DNA from 2 places in the Zobellella aerophila genome. Region 2 is predicted to be linked to the other one. Evidence: predicted binding sites of a transcription regulator. Region 2 holds the regulator's gene; the other holds the start of a gene.

Region 1 (5,571 bases), on a different contig from region 2:
CTTTCACCGCGACCGCCTCGGCGATATCGAAGTTGTTGTTGACGGTCACCACCTTGGCATTGTGATAGATGGTGTCGGCAACACCGTCCGGATCGGTGGCGGTTGCGTGAAAGGCCATGAGCGGCGCCATGGCCAGTGCCAGGTGGGCAACCTTGCGCATTACATTTTCCATATGTTCCTCTTATAACATCCATTCGACACGGGTTTAGAGCAATGGGACTGATGGTGATAAGCATGGCTCCCTCGGGTACAAAAGAGCCACCGCTCAAGCTTGCTAACAATTATTTTATTTTTGGTTAGCAATTTTGTATCAGATACCATTTGGTCAGGTGTTTTTAGTGCCAGTGCCTTGCCTGCGGTGGTACCAGGTGTCGCCGCGCCAAGTGTTTACCCCTGTGATTATCAGGCATTTTCGGCCGAGTGAGGGGGCGACGGCGTTATTTTTCCGCGCCTTTCCCGGATTAAAAGCGGCCCTTTTCTCATCAATAGGTCTAACAGCTCCCCGCTCTGACTTGTTCCCATGGCGGTGTCGTGACACAATCAGGCCCCAAAATATGAATGACTAATCGATAAGAGGACGCAGATATGCGCATCGTTTTGCTGGGTGCACCGGGCGCGGGCAAGGGAACGCAGGCACAATTCATCATGGAGAAGTTTGGCATTCCGCAGATTTCCACCGGTGATATGTTGCGTGCCGCCATCAAGGCCGGTACCCCGTTGGGGCTGAAAGCCAAGGAAGTCATGGATCAGGGGCAACTGGTGTCCGACGATTTGATCATCGGTCTGGTCAAAGAGCGTATCAGCCAGGACGACTGTGCCAAGGGCTTTTTGCTGGACGGTTTCCCTCGCACCATTCCCCAGGCCGATGCCATGTGCGATGCCGGTGTTGAGGTGGATTATGTGCTGGAATTTGCCGTACCCGATGACGAAATCGTCAAGCGCATGAGCGGACGCCGGGTCCACCCGGGCTCGGGCCGTGTCTATCACCTGGTGTATAACCCGCCCAAGGTGGAAGGCAAGGACGATGTTACCGGTGAAGAGCTGGTGATCCGTCCGGATGATGAAGCCGGCACCGTACGCAAGCGCCTGGCCGTCTATCACGAGCAGACTGCCCCATTGATCGGCTATTACAAGCAGCAGGCCGATGCCGGTCGTACCCGCCACTACAAGGTGGACGGCACCCAGTCGGTTGAGCAAGTTAGCCGCGAACTGACCGATATTCTCGCGTAATATCACTAAAGGCCGTACTGTCGTCAGTGCGGCCCTGATCTATTCAGGATAGGGTAACAAGGTGAAAACAGGCGTTTTACTGGTAAACCTGGGTACCCCTGCAGCCCCGACCGCTAAGGCGGTGAACGCCTTTCTGAGTCAATTCCTGCACGACTACCGGGTTGTGGATATGCCCAGGGCACTATGGTGCCCCTTGCTTCATGGCATTATCTTGCCGTTCAGATCTCCTAAGGTTGCCAAGCTGTACCGCTCTATCTGGTGGCCGGAAGGTTCGCCACTGATGGTGGTCAGCCGGCGCCAGCAACGGGCATTGCACGAGGCATTTATCCGTGAAGGCATCGATATGCCGGTGGCGTTGGCCATGAGTTACGGCGAACCTTCCATGGCCACGGCCTGGCAGGAACTCAAGGCCGCTGGGGTGGGCCGGGTGATCATACTGCCGCTGTATCCGCAGTACTCGGTCAGTACCACGGCATCGGTGTTTGATAGCTGGGCCAGGTTGATGAAAGCCGAAACTTGTCTGCCGGCCTTTCGTTTTATCCATGATTACCATGAGCACAGTGGCTATATCCAGGCCCTGGCCGATTCGGTGCGTGATCATTGGGCTGAGCACGGCCAGGCGGATATGCTGCTGCTGTCTTATCACGGTATTCCCAAGCGTTTCCAAGATAAAGGGGATCCTTACGGGCAGCAATGTCACCGGACATCGGAGTTGGTGGCGGAGCAGCTGGGCCTGGAGCGCCACCAGTGGCGCACTACCTTCCAGTCCCGCTTTGGTCGTGAGGAGTGGCTCAAGCCTTATACGGATGAGGCCATGAAAACCCTGCCCGGTGAGGGAGTCAAGCGGCTGGATGTGATTTGTCCAGCATTTTCCGCCGACTGCCTGGAAACCCTGGAAGAGGTAGCCGAGCAGAACAAGGCGCTGTTTATCAAGGGGGGCGGCGAGCAGTATCACTATATTGAAGCCCTGAATGACCGTGGCTCACATATCCAGATGATGCTGGATCTGGTGTGCCGCGAACTGGCCTGAACGATGGCTTGCCCGGTAAACAGGGAATGGTGAGCAGGGAATAGGGAAGAGGACTGCTGCAGCAAAGTTAGGGTTGATCTGCTATTCCCTATCTCTTATTCCCGAACCCACGCTCCCCAATCCCCAATCCCCAATCCCCAATCCCCAATTTAGTGCAGGGCCGATGGCCCGGATTGTACGGTAATGATAAATCCCCGACAGTTCCCCCTCCGGGCCGCTTCCTGCAGGCAAACCTGCTGATGCAGGCCGGGCTTTGCCTGCCAGCTGACCAGGGCACCGATACTCCCCTGTGCCAGGGCGCGTTCCATCAACGACTGATTTGCCCCCTGAGGTATCCCCTGGATGCTGAGCACCCGGTAGGGAGCCACTCCCGCCAGCTGCAACGCCTGCTTTGAGAGGGGGGCGGGGGGGTTTACCATCAGGATCCAGCCTCGCCCCTGCCGGCTGATGGTCGACAACTCGGCCAGTAACCGGGATTGCTGCCGGCTGTTCCAGCGTTCGATCAGGCTGACCCCCTTGCCGATGGGCAAGGAGACGGGGTCTGGCATGGTTTGTGCCTGTTGCCAGGATCCGGACAGTACATCAAAGGTATTCGGGTGAGTGAGTATGATGGTGGCCATAAGCAATCCCTGTGGTTTATCTGTTTATATATACAGTAGTATTGCAGGGTGCCGGTGGTCAAGAAAAATACTGGTTATAATTACAGTATTTTTTGGCGGAGGTGGTGGCTCGGGTATGGGGGCTATACTGAGCAGGGAAATATCAGGAGGCTCATTATGGATGCGGTACAGTTAGAGCGCATGGATCCTCATATGGTGCTGGGCATCATCAATGAAAAACTACGGCTGGAATGTGACAGCCTGGATGCCTTGTTGGCGCTCTATGATCTGGATGCCGGGCACTTAAATGCGCGCATGGCGCAAATCGGCTATCACTACGATGCGCACAGCAATCAATTTAAACCAAACACTTGATGGCGGCATCCGGGTCTTGCGATAGTGGGCAACCTGGTTATGGCATGGAGTGAATATGGACGCGGATTTCTGGCATCAGCGCTGGCAAACATCACGTATCGGCTTTCATCAGCCGAGGGTCAACCGCCAGTTGCAGGAGCACTGGCAGGCGCTGGCGAGCCCCGAGCGGGCGGAGGTGTTGGTGCCCCTGTGTGGCAAGAGCCTGGACATGCATTGGCTGGCCGAGCAGGGACATCATATCGACGGCTTCGAGCTGTCGCCCCTGGCGGTACGGGATTTCTTTATCGAGGCAGGAGTGACACCCCGACAACAGCAACTGACGCATTATCTGTGCTGGCAGGCGGGTGACATCAGCCTGTATCAGGGGGACTTCTTTCAGGCGGAGAGCCTGGGCAAACGATACCGGGTGGCCTACGACAGGGCGGCGCTGATCGCCCTGCCCGAGCAGCTACGTGCCCGTTATGCCCGCTTGGTGGCCAGTCTGCTGGTGCCGGGCGGCCAGATGCTGCTGATCACCCTCGACTATGCGCCGGCCCAGTCCGAAGGGCCGCCTTTTTCGGTCACGGAAACCGAGGTCAGGCGGCTGTTTGAGCCCTGTTTTGAGATCACCTTGCTGGGCCGGATCGAAGAGGGCATGAATAATCCCAGGGTGGCGTCGGGGGAACGAACATTTTTTGACGAGCTGTGCTTCAAGCTGGTACGACGCTAGCCGGTCGGTCAAATAATGAATCTGATACCGTTACGTTTAGTCATGGCTCCCGCCGCGTAATCAGGGGTGGTTATTTTATCATCATCTTTGCCAATGGGATTGCCGTAAACCGGGACAAGGTCTGGGCCGCAGTCTCATATTGCTGGATCGGGGCTTGCCGCTCAACCAAAACGGCCCGGGTTATCTGTCCGCCATGGCCGCCGCCGAGCATCAATTGGCTAAGCGCCAGCTGCATCGGGCTCAGGCTGGGATTGAAGGCGGCGTTTTCCAGGTAACGCCCTCTACAGACTCGGCCGTCGTCGAGCGCCAATGCGACCCCGGCCCGGTTACCGCTGTATGGAGCATAGCTGGCGTTGGCCTCGGTCAGGGCGGCGAGCAAAAGCGGATCTTCGTCGTTCAGGGTGAATTGTCCGGCGCCGGCGCTCAGCATGCCTTCCCGGATACCCAGATCCGCCGGGCCGAAGGCATGGGGCAGGAGGTCGCCCAGGTCGTGGCCGCCGTCCGGCAATAACACGGTCAGGGAGTCGGGCTGGTTGAGCTCATTCATAAACTGGCGGCAATGCCCGCAGGGGCTGGCGCTGACCACGATTTTTGCGATGGATTGCTCTCCCCACAAGGCGGCATGGCCGATGGCGGCCTGCTCGGCGTGCAGCGAGTGGTTCAGCGGCAGACCCGGCACTTCCAGGTTGGCCCCCAGATACCAGTGGCCCGAGCCGCCGACGGCGATGGCCCCGACCTGAAAATGGGATACGGGTGCCGAGGCTTTCTGCCGGGCCAAGGGCAACAGGGCCAGGGCCAGGGCATCGATATCGCGGGCGGTGGCCTGCCCGAGCGCCTCGACCTGGGCCGGGGTAAAGGTAGCGGAGGACTGTAAATTGGCTTCACTCAGAGCCTGTTGCAGGGGGGCGTCAAGCAGGGCAATCGCCATCAAGGACTCCTTATCGATCAGTAGGTTAACCAAAGGTACAGATGGAAGATGGGCGGCGCCAGCAAGGCGGTCAGGATGCCGCACATCACCATGGCCAGGGAGGAAAACGCCCCCTGCACGGCACCCACCTCCGCCGCTGCGCCCGTGCCGATGGCATGGGCGGCGGCCCCGATGGCGATCCCCTGGGCCTGGGGATCCCGAATGCCGGCCAGCCGCATCAGCGGAAAGCCGATGATGGCGCCCATCATGCCGACGATAATGACCAGCCCGGCGGCGATGGCCGGGATTCCGCCCAAAGAGGCACTGACACTCATGGCCAGGGGGGTAGTGATGGATTTGGTGGCGACCGAGGCCAGTAATTCTGGGCGGGCGGCCACCAGGGCGCCGATCAACAGGGTGGTGCCGACCGAAATCAATACCGACAGGCCGCAACAGGCCAGGATGGGGAGCAGCTGCCTGCGGATCTGGGCCGCCTGCTGATAGAGGGGCAGGGCAAAGGCCACCACCGCCATATCCAGCAGCAAGCTCAAGGGCCGGGTGCCTTGCCGGTAATCGGCCAGATCCAGATCGGCGACGGCCAGCAAGGCCATCAGCACCAGGGCCGGCAGCAGTATGGGGTTCAGCAGCGGGCTTTTAAAGCGGCGCGCCAGTTTCTTGGCCAGCAGATACAGGAGGGCGGTCAGGGGCATGGCCAGCCAGA
Region 2 (5,571 bases):
GATCGGAATAAAGCGGTGCTGTCCTGAATCAGGAGTGCGGCGCTGTTCTTTAGTTTTTTGCCGAATCGTTGTTGTTTATGTTTCAGGAATTCACGAGTGATTAAGCGAGCCGATCAAGGGTGGCACTGGTTGACGGGTCAGGAATTGCCTGAGTTGTCTCCTCTACTGACAGACTGGCTGTATGACAGAGGTTCGATGACCGAGCGGCTCCGGCGTCATTGTCGGGACTTTCGCGTAGTGGTGCGGGCCCAGGCCGACGATGTGATGCTGGAGCCGGCCCTGGCTGAACGGCTGGGGGGTGTCCGGGGATTCTGTCGGGAAGTGCTGCTCTGTTGCGATGGCGTGCCCTGGGTTTATGCCAGCTCCCTGTATTCAGGCGCCAGCCTGGAAGCCTGCCCGGAATTGGCCGGACTGGGGCAAAAGGCGTTGGGTGAGCTGTTGTTTGAACACCCCGGGCTGGCGCGCAGCCAGTTTGAGTTTGCCGGTCTGGGCCATGAGGCACGGGTGGCGCTGGCCCAACGCATCGAGCTGCCTCTGGCGGCGGACTTTCCCCTGTGGGGCCGGCGTTCCACCCTGCAGGCCGGTGGTGCCCGGGTGTTGGTCACCGAGCTTTTCCTACCCCAGGCCCAGGCCTATCAGGAGCAACTATCATGACGACCATGACGCGTCCGCGCTGGCGTGCCTATATGGCGCTGGCGCGACTGGATAAACCCATTGGCACCCTGCTGTTACTCTGGCCCACCCTGTGGGCCATCTGGATTGCTGGTCAGGGGCGTCCGGATCCCTGGGTGCTGCTGGTGTTTGTGGTGGGGGTGTTTTCCATGCGTTCGGCGGGCTGTGTGATTAATGACTTTGCCGACAGGAAGATCGATGGCCATGTCAAGCGCACCCAGGCCCGTCCCCTGGCATCGGGCGAGCTGACGGCACGCCAGGCTCTCGGCTTGTTTGTCCTGCTGGTGTTGGCTTCCTTTATGCTGGTATTGACCACCAACAGCCTGACCATCAAGCTGGCCTTTGCCGGCCTGGGGTGGGCGGCGCTCTATCCCTTTATGAAGCGGGTTACCCATTTACCGCAACTCTTCCTGGGTATCGCTTTTTCCTGGGGGATCCCCATGGCTTTTGCCGCCCAGAGCAATGCCCTGCCGGTCGGGCTGTGGCTGCTGTTTGCCGCCAACCTGACCTGGACGGTGGCCTACGATACCATGTACGCCATGGTGGACAGGGACGACGATCTGAAGATAGGCGTCAAATCCACCGCCATTCTGTTCGGCCGGCGCGACAAGCTGATCGTCGGCCTGCTGCAGCTGGCTACCCTGCTGCTGCTGCTGTGGGCCGCCCAGGTATTCGCCCTGGGCGGCGCCTTCTATTGGGGCTTGCTGGCGGCGGCGGCGTTGTTTGTCTATCAGCAGCGGCTGATCAGGGACAGGGAAAGGATGGCTTGTTTCCAGGCCTTCCTGAACAATAACTATGTCGGCCTGACGATCTTCGCCGGCCTGATCCTGGCCCTGCTGTAACCATCCATGTTGTCCGGCCAGCCAGTTGGCCGGTTTATCCCTCCCGTCTGGAAATGTCCGCCGGGCATTTAGCCCTTGCCCTCCTGAATTTACTGGATATACTGACAGTTAGCTGTATAAAAAAACAGGTCTCATGATGAAAACCCTTACCCCTCGCCAAACCCAGGTTCTGGATATTATCAAAGCGCATATGCAACAAACCGGTATGCCGCCCACCCGCGCCGAAATCGCCAACATCCTAGGGTTTCGTTCCGCCAATGCCGCCGAAGAGCATCTGAAGGCCCTGGCCAAGAAAGGGGTGATCAGCGTGATGCCCGGCACCTCCCGCGGTATCCGCCTGCTGCAGGAGGAGGAGCCGGAGGTGGTGAACCCGGATAGCGGGTTGCCCCTGATCGGCCGGGTCGCCGCGGGTGAACCCATCCTGGCCCAGCAGCATATCGAAAGCTATTACCAGCTGGATCCATCGCTGTTCCGCCCCCAAGCCGACTTCTTGCTGCGGGTAAGCGGCATGAGTATGAAGAACATCGGTATCATGGACGGTGACTTGCTGGCGGTACACAAGACCCAGGATATTCACAACGGGCAGGTGGTGGTGGCCCGGCTTGATGACGAGGTCACCGTCAAGCGCTTCCAGCGCAAGGGCAACCAGGTCAGCCTGCTGCCGGAAAACGAAGAGCTCTCGCCCATCGAAGTGGATCTGCGCCAGCAGGAGTTGATTATCGAAGGCCTGGCGGTAGGCGTTATTCGTAACAGCGAAGGTTTTTGAACCGGGCCTGAACCTGTCCGAGGGGGCGGCTCAGTCCGGCCCTTGGGCTCCCCGTTGGTAAGCACTCAACTCCCGGCATGGTTATGCCGATCTTCTTTCCGGCTTTGTCGTACGGCTCCCACTTTTTTCTCCTTTCATTTTTTACATTTTTTAAATCAATGCTTTACTTATGATGAGCTGAACCATGGATGCGGTTGTTCAGTTAGCACTGACTCTCTTTTGAGTGCGCCAAAAATAAAGGAATAAAAATTTGGGGGTGCGTGTGAAGCTGCTTTTATTGCTCTTGTCCTTGCCGACGAGTCTGCCGGTTTTGGCAAATTCTCGCTTTAATATGACGCCGGGGGTCACCGATATCAGCCGGCAGGTCTACGACCTGCATATGACCATACTGCTGATCTGCGTGGTGATCGGCATCCTGGTGTTCGGGGCCATGTTCTGGGCCATTATTCACCATCGCAAATCCAAAGGGGCGAAGGCGGCGCAATTTCATGAGAGTACCAGGGTTGAAATTCTCTGGACCCTGATCCCGTTTCTGATCCTGATCGCCATGGCGGTGCCCGCCACCCGTACCCTGATCGCCATGGAGGACCCCAGCCAGTCTGATCTTACCGTCCAAATTACCGGCTCCCAGTGGAAGTGGCATTACCGTTACTTCGATCAGGGTGTCGAATTCTACAGCCTGCTGGCTACCTTGCCGCAGGAGATCAACGGTAGCCTGAGCAAGGCCGGTAATTATCTGCTGGAGGTGGATCGGCCCCTGGTATTGCCGACCGATCGCAAGATCCGTTTCCTGATCACCTCCGACGATGTCATCCATTCCTGGTGGGTGCCGGCGTTTGCGGTCAAGAAAGACGCCATTCCCGGTTTTATCAACGAGGCCTGGACCCGGATCAACACCCCGGGCATGTACCGGGGTCAGTGCGCCGAGCTGTGCGGCAAGGACCATGCGTTTATGCCGATAGTGGTGGATGCGCGCGAGCCTGAACAGTTTGCCCAGTGGCTGGCGCAAACCAAGACCCGGCAGGCAGAGGCCAAGGCGGCGGAACAGGCCTTGGCGGCGATGGAGATGACCCGGGATGAATTGATGAGCCTGGGGGAGCAAGTATATCTGCGGAGCTGCGCCGCCTGTCATCAGGCCGGTGGCGAGGGACTCCCGGGGGCCTTCCCGGCGTTGAAAGGCAGTGAACTCATCCTGCAGGACAGGGCGGCCCATATCGACGTAGTGCTGCACGGCAAGGCGGGAACCGCCATGCAGAACTTTGACAAACAGCTGGCGCTGAAAGAGCTGGCTGCGGTGATCACCTATGAACGCAACGCCTGGGGCAATGATACCGGTGATCTGGTGCAGCCCGGGGATATAGCTGCGGCACGGCAGGGACAATAGGGGGCAGGGATGACACAGCAAGACAGGACACAAACGGCCGATGGGCATCTGGAAGTCGAACATGCCCATCATGGCCCGGCCAAGGGTATAGGCCGCTGGCTGTTTACCACCAACCATAAGGACATCGGCAGCATGTATCTGCTGTTCAGCCTGACCATGTTCCTGGTTGGGGGCAGCATGGCCATGGTGATCAGGGCCGAGTTGTTCCAGCCCGGGCTGCAGCTGGTGGAGCCCAATTTCTTTAACCAGATGACTACCATGCACGGCCTGGTGATGATTTTCGGGGCCGTGATGCCGGCCTTTGTCGGCTTGGCCAACTGGATGGTCCCGATGATGATAGGCGCACCGGATATGGCGCTGCCGCGGATGAACAACTGGAGCTTCTGGATATTGCCGTTCGCCTTTGCGCTGATGTTGTCATCCCTGTTTATGCCGGGTGGAGGCCCCAACTTCGGCTGGACCTTCTATGCGCCCCTGTCCACCCATTATTCTCCCGACAGCACCGGCCTGTTCGTGTTCTCCATCCATATCATGGGGATCAGCTCGATCATGGGGGCGATGAATGTCATCGTCACCATCTGGAACCTGAGGGCGCCGGGCATGACCTGGATGAAACTGCCGCTGTTCTGCTGGACCTGGTTGATCACCGCTTTCCTGCTGATCGCGGTGATGCCGGTGCTGGCGGGGGTGGCGACCATGGTGCTCACCGACAAATACTTCGGTACCAGCTTCTTTGCCGCCGCCGGTGGCGGCGATCCTGTGATGTTTCAGCATATTTTCTGGTTCTTCGGCCACCCGGAGGTGTACATCATGATCTTGCCGAGCTTCGGCATTATCTCTGCCATTTTGCCCACCTTCTGCCGTAAGCCGCTGTTCGGCTATTCCTCCATGGTGTATGCCACCGCGTCTATCGCCGGCTTGAGTTTCCTGGTCTGGGCGCACCATATGTTTACCGTGGGTATGCCGGTGGCAGCCGAGCTGTTTTTCATGTACTGCACCATGCTGATTTCGGTTCCCACCGGGGTCAAGGTGTTCAACTGGGTGGCGACCATGTGGCGGGGCTCGCTCAGCTTTGAAGTGCCCATGCTGTTCGCCTTGGCCTTTATCATACTGTTCACCATCGGCGGTTTCAGTGGCCTGATGCTGGCCATGACCCCGGCGGATTTCCAGTACCATGACACTTACTTCGTGGTGGCCCACTTCCACTATGTGCTGGTCACGGGGGCAATCTTTTCGGTGATGGCGGCGGTGTATTACTGGCTGCCCAAATGGACCGGACATATGTTCAATGAGCGGCTGGCCAAATGGCACTTCTGGTGCTCGCTGGTGTCGGTCAATGTGCTGTTCTTCCCCATGCATTTTCTGGGGTTGGCCGGCATGCCCAGGCGTATTCCCGACTATGCCCTGCAGTTTGCCGATATTAACGTGCTGGTCAGCATAGGCGGCTTCGCCTTCGGCCTGTCCCAGTTGATCTTCGTGGTGGTGCTGGTGAAGTGTATCCGGGGTGGTGAGCCGGCCACGGCGGCTGTGTGGGAGGGATCTCATGGTCTGGAGTGGACTCTGCCTTCACCGGCTCCCTATCACACCTTTACCACCCCACCGGAGATCAAGTAAATGGCTCATCGCAAGCAAGCGGCCCGGCTGGGCTTGATGGCACTGGCCATGTTCGGCTTCGGTTTTGCGTTGGTACCGCTCTACGATGTGTTTTGCCAGATCACCGGACTGAACGGCAAGACGGCCAATCGGGTCGCCGCCGGTTCCGTCAGCCAGGATCTGAGCCGGTTAATTACGGTGGAGTTTGTTACCTATACCGCGACCGGTCTGAATGGGGAGTTTGAGCCGTCGGTGCGGCGCCTGCAGGTGCACCCGGGGGAGATGCATCAGGTGGACTTTACCGTAACCAGCCA

What was found. Region 2 encodes LexA, which represses DNA repair genes until DNA is damaged. Its sites were predicted from a motif close to ANCTGTNTNNNNANACAGNT; they were not measured.
Region 1: ABD806_RS02725 (DUF4250 domain-containing protein) is a predicted target of LexA. The motif match lies at 2,899-2,918, and genes of this name have one in related genera.

Annotation. Positions count from the first base shown of each region.
Region 1 covers NZ_BAABCX010000001.1:590,521-596,091, forward strand. The annotation lists gene ABD806_RS02705 (amidohydrolase) at 1-172, opposite strand, end outside; gene adk (adenylate kinase) at 586-1,230, shown strand; gene hemH (ferrochelatase) at 1,292-2,260, shown strand; gene ABD806_RS02720 (hypothetical protein) at 2,410-2,880, opposite strand; gene ABD806_RS02725 (DUF4250 domain-containing protein) at 3,037-3,234, shown strand; gene ABD806_RS02730 (thiopurine S-methyltransferase) at 3,290-3,943, shown strand; gene cdd (cytidine deaminase) at 4,014-4,871, opposite strand; gene ABD806_RS02740 (LrgB family protein) at 4,889-5,571, opposite strand, start outside.
Region 2 covers NZ_BAABCX010000003.1:232,725-238,295, forward strand. The annotation lists gene glpG (rhomboid family intramembrane serine protease GlpG) at 1-27, shown strand, start outside; gene ABD806_RS12625 (chorismate--pyruvate lyase family protein) at 97-654, shown strand; gene ubiA (4-hydroxybenzoate octaprenyltransferase) at 651-1,514, shown strand; gene lexA (transcriptional repressor LexA) at 1,651-2,280, shown strand; gene coxB (cytochrome c oxidase subunit II) at 2,591-3,664, shown strand; gene ctaD (cytochrome c oxidase subunit I) at 3,674-5,278, shown strand; gene ABD806_RS12650 (cytochrome c oxidase assembly protein) at 5,279-5,571, shown strand, end outside.